DNA from 4 places in the Marinomonas gallaica genome. Region 4 is predicted to be linked to each of the others. Evidence: predicted binding sites of a transcription regulator. Region 4 holds the regulator's gene; each other region holds the start of a gene.

Region 1 (2,194 bases), 1.7 Mb from region 4:
GACCTACGTTTACTAAGAAGCTCAAGCGATCACGTATTTCTTTTAAGATTTTTTCTGCAATGGCCCCTTTGGCCCCTTCAAGCTTCAATGTCTCGAAATAACTTAAGCATTCAGCAATCGGTTTTTTGACGATATCAGGCAGAGTTTCCGTGGCAATAAACACATTACGTGCAGCTCTATTCAAGCGCGTGCCATGACAAGTGGGACATGCTTGAGTGCTGATATATTGAGACAGATCTTCGCGAACACTGTCAGATTCTGTTTCGTGATAACGGCGATTGAGATTGGGCAATACGCCTTCGAATACATGTGAACGTGTCATTTTGTCACCACGTTCATTTATGTATACAAAGTCGATCTTGTCTTTGCCAGAACCGTTTAAAACAACATTTTGAAACTTTTCTGGAATATCTTTAAATTTTGCATTGATATCGAATTCGTAAAAGTTGGCCAAAGCATTCAGTTGCTGGAAGTAGAAAATACTCCGACGTCCCCAGCCTCGAATAGCGCCTTCACCGAGGGTTAAATTCTCATCTTGAATGACGCGATCGGCATCGAAGACTTGATGCGTACCTAAGCCATCACACGTTTGGCAAGCGCCATTCGGGTTGTTAAACGAGAATAAGCGAGGCTCAAGTTCGGTAATGGCGTAGCCACATACTGGACAAGCGAATTTGCTTGAAAAGATGTGCTCATCGGTTTCATCATCCATATTAAGCACTTTGGCGATACCATCTGACAGCGATAAACACGTTTCAAAGGATTCCGCTAAGCGCAGCTGTAAATCAGGGCGTACCTTAAAGCGATCAACAACAACTTCAATGGTATGCTTTTTGTTTTTCTCTAACGTTGGTGCATCATCAAGATCCACGACGATGCCATCAATTCGAGCGCGTACAAAGCCTTTTGCCAGCAATTCGCTAATAGTATGAAGATGTTCACCTTTGCGATCCTTGATGATCGGCGCTAGCATCATCATCTTGCTTTCTTCTGGTAGCGAAAGCACTTTATCAACCATCTGGCTAATAGTTTGGGCTTCCAGCGGTTCGCCGTGATCTGGACAGCGTGGCTGGCCTGCACGAGCGAAGAGCAGACGAAGATAGTCATAAACTTCCGTGATCGTACCGACGGTCGAACGTGGGTTATGTGACGTGGACTTTTGTTCAATGGAGATCGCTGGAGATAAGCCTTCGATATGATCAATATCGGGCTTTTCCATCATGGACAAGAATTGACGTGCATAGGTTGATAATGACTCAACATAACGACGCTGTCCTTCGGCATACAGCGTGTCGAAGGCAAGGGACGATTTACCTGAACCAGAGAGCCCGGTAATCACCACCAGCTTGTCGCGAGGAATGTCCAAATCGATGTTTTTTAGATTGTGGGTCCGCGCACCGCGAAGGGTAATAGTGTCCATGTGTCTCCAAAATGTAATGCAACCAAGGAAAAAGTCATTCAAAATAGAATAACTGTCTATTTTTACAGTAGTTAAAATAGAGCTTCAACGGTATTTTTAGTAAAATCTTCGATCTTTCAACAATCACCCCTAAATACGCAAGTAGTAGCACCTATGGATGTCATTGAACGCCGCTCAGTTTTAGCCTTAGCAATGGTTTATCTATTCCGTATGCTTGGCCTGTTTCTTATTATGCCTGTCATCAGTGTGGCCGCGGATGGGCTAGACGGTTCCGATGCCGCGTTGATTGGTGCGGCGATCGGTATATACGGGTTTACCCAAGCCTCTTTACAGATCCCGATGGGGATGATGTCTGACAAGATCGGCCGTAAAAGAGTGATTATTTTTGGTCTAATGTTGTTTGCATTAGGGAGTATTATTTGTGCCAATGCTGATAGCATTGTAACACTGATTATCGGACGAGCGATTCAAGGTGCAGGAGCGATTGCCAGTACCTTGATGGCATTGCTCAGTGATGTAACGAAAGAGCAAAACCGCACGAAGGCCATGGCGATGGTGGGTATTAGTATTGGTGCGTCGTTTATGATTTCACTGATTCTTGGGCCTATTTTGTATCAGTGGGTCGGACTATCTGGTCTGTTTTATCTGTCTTTTGGGTTTTCTATTGTAGGTATGGCGTTAGTCCTTTGGGCAGTGCCTAATGTGACGCAGCATAGCTTTAGACGTGATACAACACCAAGTTTAGTGGCTCTAAAAGGCGTTTTAAAAGACAGC
Region 2 (2,194 bases), 170 kb from region 4:
AAGTACCAGGTGGTAATTCTCTGACGCGTAAGCAAATCGATGAGTACACTAAGTTCGTAGGTATCTACGGCGCGAAAGGTCTTGCTTACATCAAGGTTAATAACAAAGCGGATCTTGAAGAGGGTCTGCAGTCTCCAATCGTTAAGTTTTTGCCAGTTGAAGTACGTCAAGCGTTGCTTGATCGTGTTGAGGCACAAGATGGCGATTTGATTTTCTTTGGTGCTGATCAAACAAATGTTGTCAATGAAGCGCTGGGTGCGCTTCGCTGTAAGCTTGGTGCGGATCTTGATCTTTACACGTGTGAGTGGGCGCCTCTTTGGGTAGTTGACTTCCCAATGTTTGAGCAAACATCAGATGGTGGTATTACTGCCATTCACCATCCGTTTACAGCACCTTCTTGCTCTCCAGAAGATCTGAAAGCGAATCCATTGACGGCATTGTCTCAAGCCTACGATATGGTACTTAATGGTACTGAGTTGGGTGGTGGTTCGATTCGTATTCACCAGTCTGAGATGCAAGAAACGGTATTTGGGCTATTGAATATCTCAGCTGAAGAGCAAGAAGAAAAATTCGGCTTCTTGTTGGATGCATTGAAATTCGGTGCGCCACCGCACGGTGGTCTTGCGTTCGGTCTTGACCGTCTAGTGATGTTGATGACGGGTTCTGCGTCGATTCGTGATGTTATTGCTTTCCCTAAAACGCAAAGTGCTACGTGTCTATTGACTCAAGCGCCGGGTGAAGTGAGCGAGAAACAGCTTAAAGAATTGAGTATTCGTGTACGTAAGCCTGTTACCGAGTAATAGGTTAAGCGTTAATGATTGCGTGAAAAGGGCCATTTGTATGGCCCTTTTTTATTGCCTTGCATTGTTTGCTTTATGCTGTTGAAATATACAGTATTTTACGTGGATGATCATCCAAGGGAATCAGTTTGGCGCGTATATTAGCAATTGACCCAGGCTCACGAATCACAGGCTTTGGGGTGGTAGATATTATCAATGGTAAAGTGAATTATGTCAGCAGTGGCTGCATTAAGTTGCCAGATGAAAACCTAGCCGTTCGACTAAAGAGAATATTTGAATGTGTTAGTGAAGTGATTGAAGAGTTTAAGCCTAATGAATTTGCGATTGAAGAGGTGTTTTTAGCAAAAAATGCCAACTCTGCATTAAAGCTTGGGCAAGCTCGTGGTGCTGCCATTGTGGCTGCTGGTATGGCTAATTTACCAGTCTATGAATATGCTGCGAGGCGTGTGAAGCAGTCTGTTGTAGGGAATGGTAATGCTGATAAAGCGCAGGTTCAATCAATGGTGCAGTTGTTGCTAAAATTAGAGGCAACGCCTCAGGCTGATGCGGCGGATGCCTTAGCCATCGGGTTGTGTCATGCCAATACACGTACCTCGGATGGACTGGAGTATGGTGTTGGTAAGCGCGCAGGGCGCTCTTCTAAGCGCTGGCAAATATCTGATTTGAAGGTGAAGTGATGATAGGTCGTATTGTAGGAACTTTAATTGAAAAAACACCGCCAGAGTTGCTGGTGGATGTAGGTGGTGTGGGCTATGAAATTATGGCGTCAATGAGTACCATTTATGAATTACCTCAGGTTGGGCAGAGCGTGATACTGCACACGCATTTTCAAGTCAAAGAAGATGCACAGTCTTTGTACGGTTTCGCTACAAAAGATGAGAGGGCTCTATTTAGAATATTGATCAAGGTAAATGGCATTGGCCCTAAAATGGCATTGTCAGTCTTATCGAGTATGAATCCGCCCGAGCTAATTACAGCAGTACAAGAGTCGCAGATTGACTCGTTAACAAAAGTTCCTGGTGTTGGTAAGCGCACTGCGGAACGTTTGGTGGTTGAGTTACGAGATAAGCTCGGAACGGCTGCTAAGCAAGATTTGTTTACTGAGCGTTCTGTGGTGACACAGGTGCAAGCCGATCCGCGCCAAGAAGCAGAAGCAGCCTTGATATCATTGGGATATAAGCCTCAAGAAGCCGCACGCATGATTGCTAAATTGCCAAAGGACGAGTCAAACAGTGAGTTACTGATTAAGGCTGCCTTAAAGAGTATGTTGAAATAACTATGATAGAACACGACCGTATTATTTCGCCGCAGCTAAAAGGCAATGATGGGCAAGTGGACCGTGCAATTCGTCCACAAAGTCTTGCTGAGTATATTGGTCAGCCTGTGGTTAAAGA
Region 3 (2,194 bases), 460 kb from region 4:
TAACGAAATATGGTTGTAGATGGATTCATCCCACTTCAGGTAGGCAAAAATACGATACATGGCAGCTAAGTCTACCCTTGCTTGCCATTCTAAATCACTGAATCGACTGGGTTGTTCAAAGTATCGCTTTGTCGTCGTCATGCTAGCTCTCTCAGTATTGTTGTTTTGTCATAAGGCTAGATAAAAAACTGGCTATATAAAACAATAAAAAATATGGTTAGGTTCAATATTTTTTATGTACCCTGTTACCTTCTTAACATGAGCACTGGATGAAAGGCGTTGATATGAACAGCAAGCAGCTGAGTTATTTTTTAAAAGTGGTCGAGCTCAATAGCATTGCGGCCACCGCTCGAGCTCTTGAGGTCGCTCAACCTAGCATCAGTTTGCAGATTGACAATCTAGAGCATGAACTGGGCACGTGCTTGTTTGAAAGAAGTTTTCGTGGCGTAGAATTAACGCAGTCAGGCCAGATATTCCATGCACATGCCGTCTCCATCATGCGTCAAATGGCGCAAGCTAAAAGCGATGTACATCAGTTCGAACACGAGCCTTCGGGTGTTTTATCCATCGGAATGACACAGCCTATTGGTAACATTATATCCGTGCCATTATTGGCGCTTGTTGAGCAACGTTTCCCGAAAATTACACTCGAGCTACATGCCGGTTTGTCTTATAACTTGTCCAGTCAATTGCGATCTGGAGAAATAGATTTGGCAATTTCATCGCCTGATGGAACGGATATGAGCCAAATGCGTCAAGTAAAACTGCTGCGAGAAAAGCTATTCATTGCTGTTGGCTGCGATCCTAAAGTGTCTTCCCATAAAATGTTAAATGGCAGTAAAACGATCACGTTCGAAGCGCTTGCTAATCATGAAGTGATCGTCACAGGTGCCCGTGACTCATTGGGCTATGTATTGAGACAATATGAACAAAGTACCGGCATTAAATTGTCCCATAAACCCGCTTTCGGGCAGCTGATGACGACGTTGCGTTATGTCATGGATGGTCATGGAATATTGTTAGCCCCCACCTCTGCATTTTTTCATCTACAAGATACCAATCAGATTGAAGCGGTCGAGATTATTGAGCCGAATCTCTGGCGTGATGTCTGCATCACGACGGATGCAGATCGTCCTCAAACGGCATTACTCAACACAGTGATGTCGCTAATAAAAGAAGTGGCTAAAACGGAGTGGTTAGCAGGGCGCTGGCAGGGGGGGGAGTTGTCCATAGACTGATTGATCTTGCATGCTTAGACTATAAATCAAATGATTCTTTTAAATATGAATGCAAAAAACTTCTCGGTATTTATGAGGGCTTATGCATCACCAGGTTGTGGTGCAGTGGCTAAGTACAACTGGCCACGGTTCTATAGTGGGTCTAGGCGTATCTTTCTTTCTCTGGACAAAAGGGCAGTTATCTGTATAAATACTGTTTATTTGAACAGTGTTTAGTATGCAAAACGGTGACTTGATCCAAAGGAAAATTATCCATATTGATATGGATGCTTTTTACGCATCAGTCGAAATGCGTGATGAGCCACGTTACCGTGAAATCCCATTAGCGGTAGGAGGCAGCGAAAAGCAGCGCGGTGTCATCAGTACTTGTAACTACGAAGCCCGTACCTACGGAGTCCATTCCGCAATGTCGACCGCTTGGGCTAAGAAACTCTGCCCACACCTTACTGTTGTGCCTGGCAGGATGCAGGTGTATCGAGAAATCTCCCAAAAAGTGCGAGCCATTTTTGCACGCTATACTGATCTAATAGAGCCATTGTCCCTAGATGAGGCGTATTTAGATGTCACGGACAGCACCCATCTACAGGGGTCAGCAACTCTCATTGCTGAGGCCATTCGCAATGATATTCGTACCGAACTGAATCTGACCGCGTCGGCCGGCGTTGCGCCGATAAAGTTTCTTGCCAAAGTCGCATCGGATATGAATAAGCCTGATGGCCAGTTCGTGATCACACCCAGAGAGATGCAAGAAGTCATTAATACGCTTCCCCTAGAGAAAATTCCTGGTGTTGGCAAAGTAAGCCTACAGAAGCTGCATGAAGCAGGGCTTTATGTCTGTGCTGACATTTGTAATAGCGATTACCTTGAGTTAACCCGTAAATTTGGCCGCTTAGGTCACTCTCTTTGGAATCGAAGCCATGGTGTTGATCATCGTGAAGTTTCCACTCACCGTCAGC
Region 4 (2,194 bases):
AGCTACGCAGTGGTTTGAATGGTTTACTTCAAGAGGTGATGGCTTCTTATAATCTTTCCTGCCAAGTTGATATTGACGTCATGGTTCGTGCCAGCGAAGAAAGAGGGATTGCTATCCCAGTGCTGTTAGAGTTAATGCAACTTAAATCATCTAGGCAGTCTTGGTTGTCTCAATTGCTAGATACATTTGATGCAGCACTTGAGTGTCGTGCTGCAAATCAGGCATACTCCGCAGCGGGTAATGTTGAGCTGATCGGTCGAGGTTCTGATGCTGGTAGCTCAACCAAACACATCTTAAGCTCTTTAACTGAGCTCGTCTTACGTTTTCGTGAAGACGCCGCAGAATATTAATGATGAAAGATACGTATTTAGAAATAGTAGAATTAGAAAATGGCGAGATTGTCTTGCGCCCAGCAGGGGAAGACGACGATAAAACACCGATTGCCACACTGACCATTTCTGATGACACGAAAGACTTTTTGAAGGATCGTTATTTTGAATTGGCTAAATGTATGTTCCATGCGGGCATAGATTTTGTTTATTCAGATGACTTCGATGGTTTAGATGGCTCTGATTCCGATGTGTATGATGAAGAATTCATGCCTCGGATATTGCACTGATAATTAAAGTTAAGGGTTAAAATTCATGGCCGCTATAAGTAAAACACTTAAAGCAGCCATGATGGGGTTCTCAAGTTTTACAACCCACGTCGAATAACACCAACCGATAAGCCTTCAATAGCGAAATCTTCGCTTTCAAGATCAACGATGATGTCACTGAACTCTTCGTTTTCTGGAATCAGTCGAACTTCACGACCTTTTTGCTCGAAACGCTTTACTGTTACTTCGTCACCAATGCGCGCAACAACGATTTGTCCATTACGAACCGTATGTGTTTTATGAACGGCTAATAAGTCACCATCCATAATGCCGGCATTTTTCATACTCATACCGTTAACCGATAATAGATAATCAGCTTTAGGGGTGAACATTTCCGGCGCAACACTGATACGTGAATCGATGTTTTCTTGCGCTAAAATAGGGTAACCTGCTGCTACTCGACCAATGATGGGCAATGTTCCATTTTCATCGTTTGCACTGACAGGTTCAGGATCGACAAGACGAATGCCTCGCGATGCACCAGAAAGCATTTCAATAGCGCCTTTCTTGCACAGAGCCTTTAAGTGTTCTTCTGCAGCGTTTGGGGATCTAAAGCCTAGGCGCGCAGCAATCTCGGCACGAGTCGGTGGAAACCCCGTTTCGATAATGAATTCGCGTATAGTCTCTAGTACATCAGACTGTCTTTTCGTTAATTTAATCATATGGCATCTGTTTGTTTATACAGTTACTGTTATTATATACAGCTATCAATTAATTGCTCAACTAAATTCAATGCTTTCAGACTCAATTAAACAAAATATTCAAACGGCTTACCGCGCTTACCTTGAAGCAAAAGGCCATAAAGCACGTGTTGGGCAGCGACAAATGATCGCTACCATTGCGCGGACCCTTGGTGCCATTAAACAAGGCGCAGAAGGCGAACGCCTAGGTGAAAAGCACGTTGCTGTGGTAGAGGCGGGGACCGGTACGGGCAAAACCCTATCGTACTGCTTGTCTGCTATTCCGATTGCTAAAGAGAAAGGCGTCAAGCTGGTGATTTCCACGGCTACAGTGGCTCTACAAGAACAAATTCTTCATAAAGAGCTTCCTAGTCTACTAGAGCTAACCGATTACAGTTTTCGCTATACCTTGGCGAAAGGTCGTGGGCGTTATATGTGTCTGAATAACTTGGAAGGTTTTTTAGGTGCTGAAGAACAAGCCACGGATGATATGTTTGCTGGATTATTCGAACAGCACCTTGCTGCCGACGACATCAATACAGCGCTTTATCAAGAAATGGATGAAGCATTAGAAAGTGGCAAATGGGACGGCGATAAAGACAACTGGGAAGGCATCATCCGTGAACAAGATTGGCGTCGACTCACCACTGATCACCAACAGTGTACAAATCGTAACTGTGCTAACTTTTCAGTCTGTCCATTTTTTAAAGCCCGCGCAGAGTTAGAAACCGCCGATGTGATCGTTGCCAATCATGATTTGGTCCTAGCAGATTTATCGTTGGGCGGCGGTGCTATATTGTCTGATCCCAAAGAAACCATATATGTATTCGACGAAGGTCATCACCTACCAGACAAA

The links. The regulator LexA, encoded in region 4, represses DNA repair genes until DNA is damaged. The targets are predictions, from matches to a motif close to TACTGTNTANNTANACAGTA.
Region 1: uvrA (excinuclease ABC subunit UvrA) is a predicted target of LexA. The motif match lies at 1,471-1,490, and genes of this name have one in related genera.
Region 2: ruvC (crossover junction endodeoxyribonuclease RuvC) is a predicted target of LexA. The motif match lies at 877-896, and genes of this name have one in related genera.
Region 3: dinB (DNA polymerase IV) is a predicted target of LexA. The motif match lies at 1,430-1,449, and genes of this name have one in related genera.

The regions. Positions count from the first base shown of each region.
Region 1 is NZ_CP187511.1:888,369-890,562, forward strand. Features, by position in the region: gene uvrA (excinuclease ABC subunit UvrA) at 1-1,420, opposite strand, end outside; gene ACPUEK_RS04165 (MFS transporter) at 1,574-2,194, shown strand, end outside.
Region 2 is NZ_CP187511.1:2,777,616-2,779,809, reverse strand. Features, by position in the region: gene aspS (aspartate--tRNA ligase) at 1-800, shown strand, start outside; gene ruvC (crossover junction endodeoxyribonuclease RuvC) at 929-1,477, shown strand; gene ruvA (Holliday junction branch migration protein RuvA) at 1,477-2,076, shown strand; gene ruvB (Holliday junction branch migration DNA helicase RuvB) at 2,079-2,194, shown strand, end outside.
Region 3 is NZ_CP187511.1:2,149,338-2,151,531, forward strand. Features, by position in the region: gene ACPUEK_RS10135 (class II aldolase/adducin family protein) at 1-141, opposite strand, end outside; gene ACPUEK_RS10140 (LysR family transcriptional regulator) at 285-1,238, shown strand; gene dinB (DNA polymerase IV) at 1,456-2,194, shown strand, end outside.
Region 4 is NZ_CP187511.1:2,606,068-2,608,261, reverse strand. Features, by position in the region: gene ACPUEK_RS12210 (DUF6586 family protein) at 1-350, shown strand, start outside; gene ACPUEK_RS12205 (hypothetical protein) at 350-619, shown strand; gene lexA (transcriptional repressor LexA) at 697-1,320, opposite strand; gene dinG (ATP-dependent DNA helicase DinG) at 1,391-2,194, shown strand, end outside.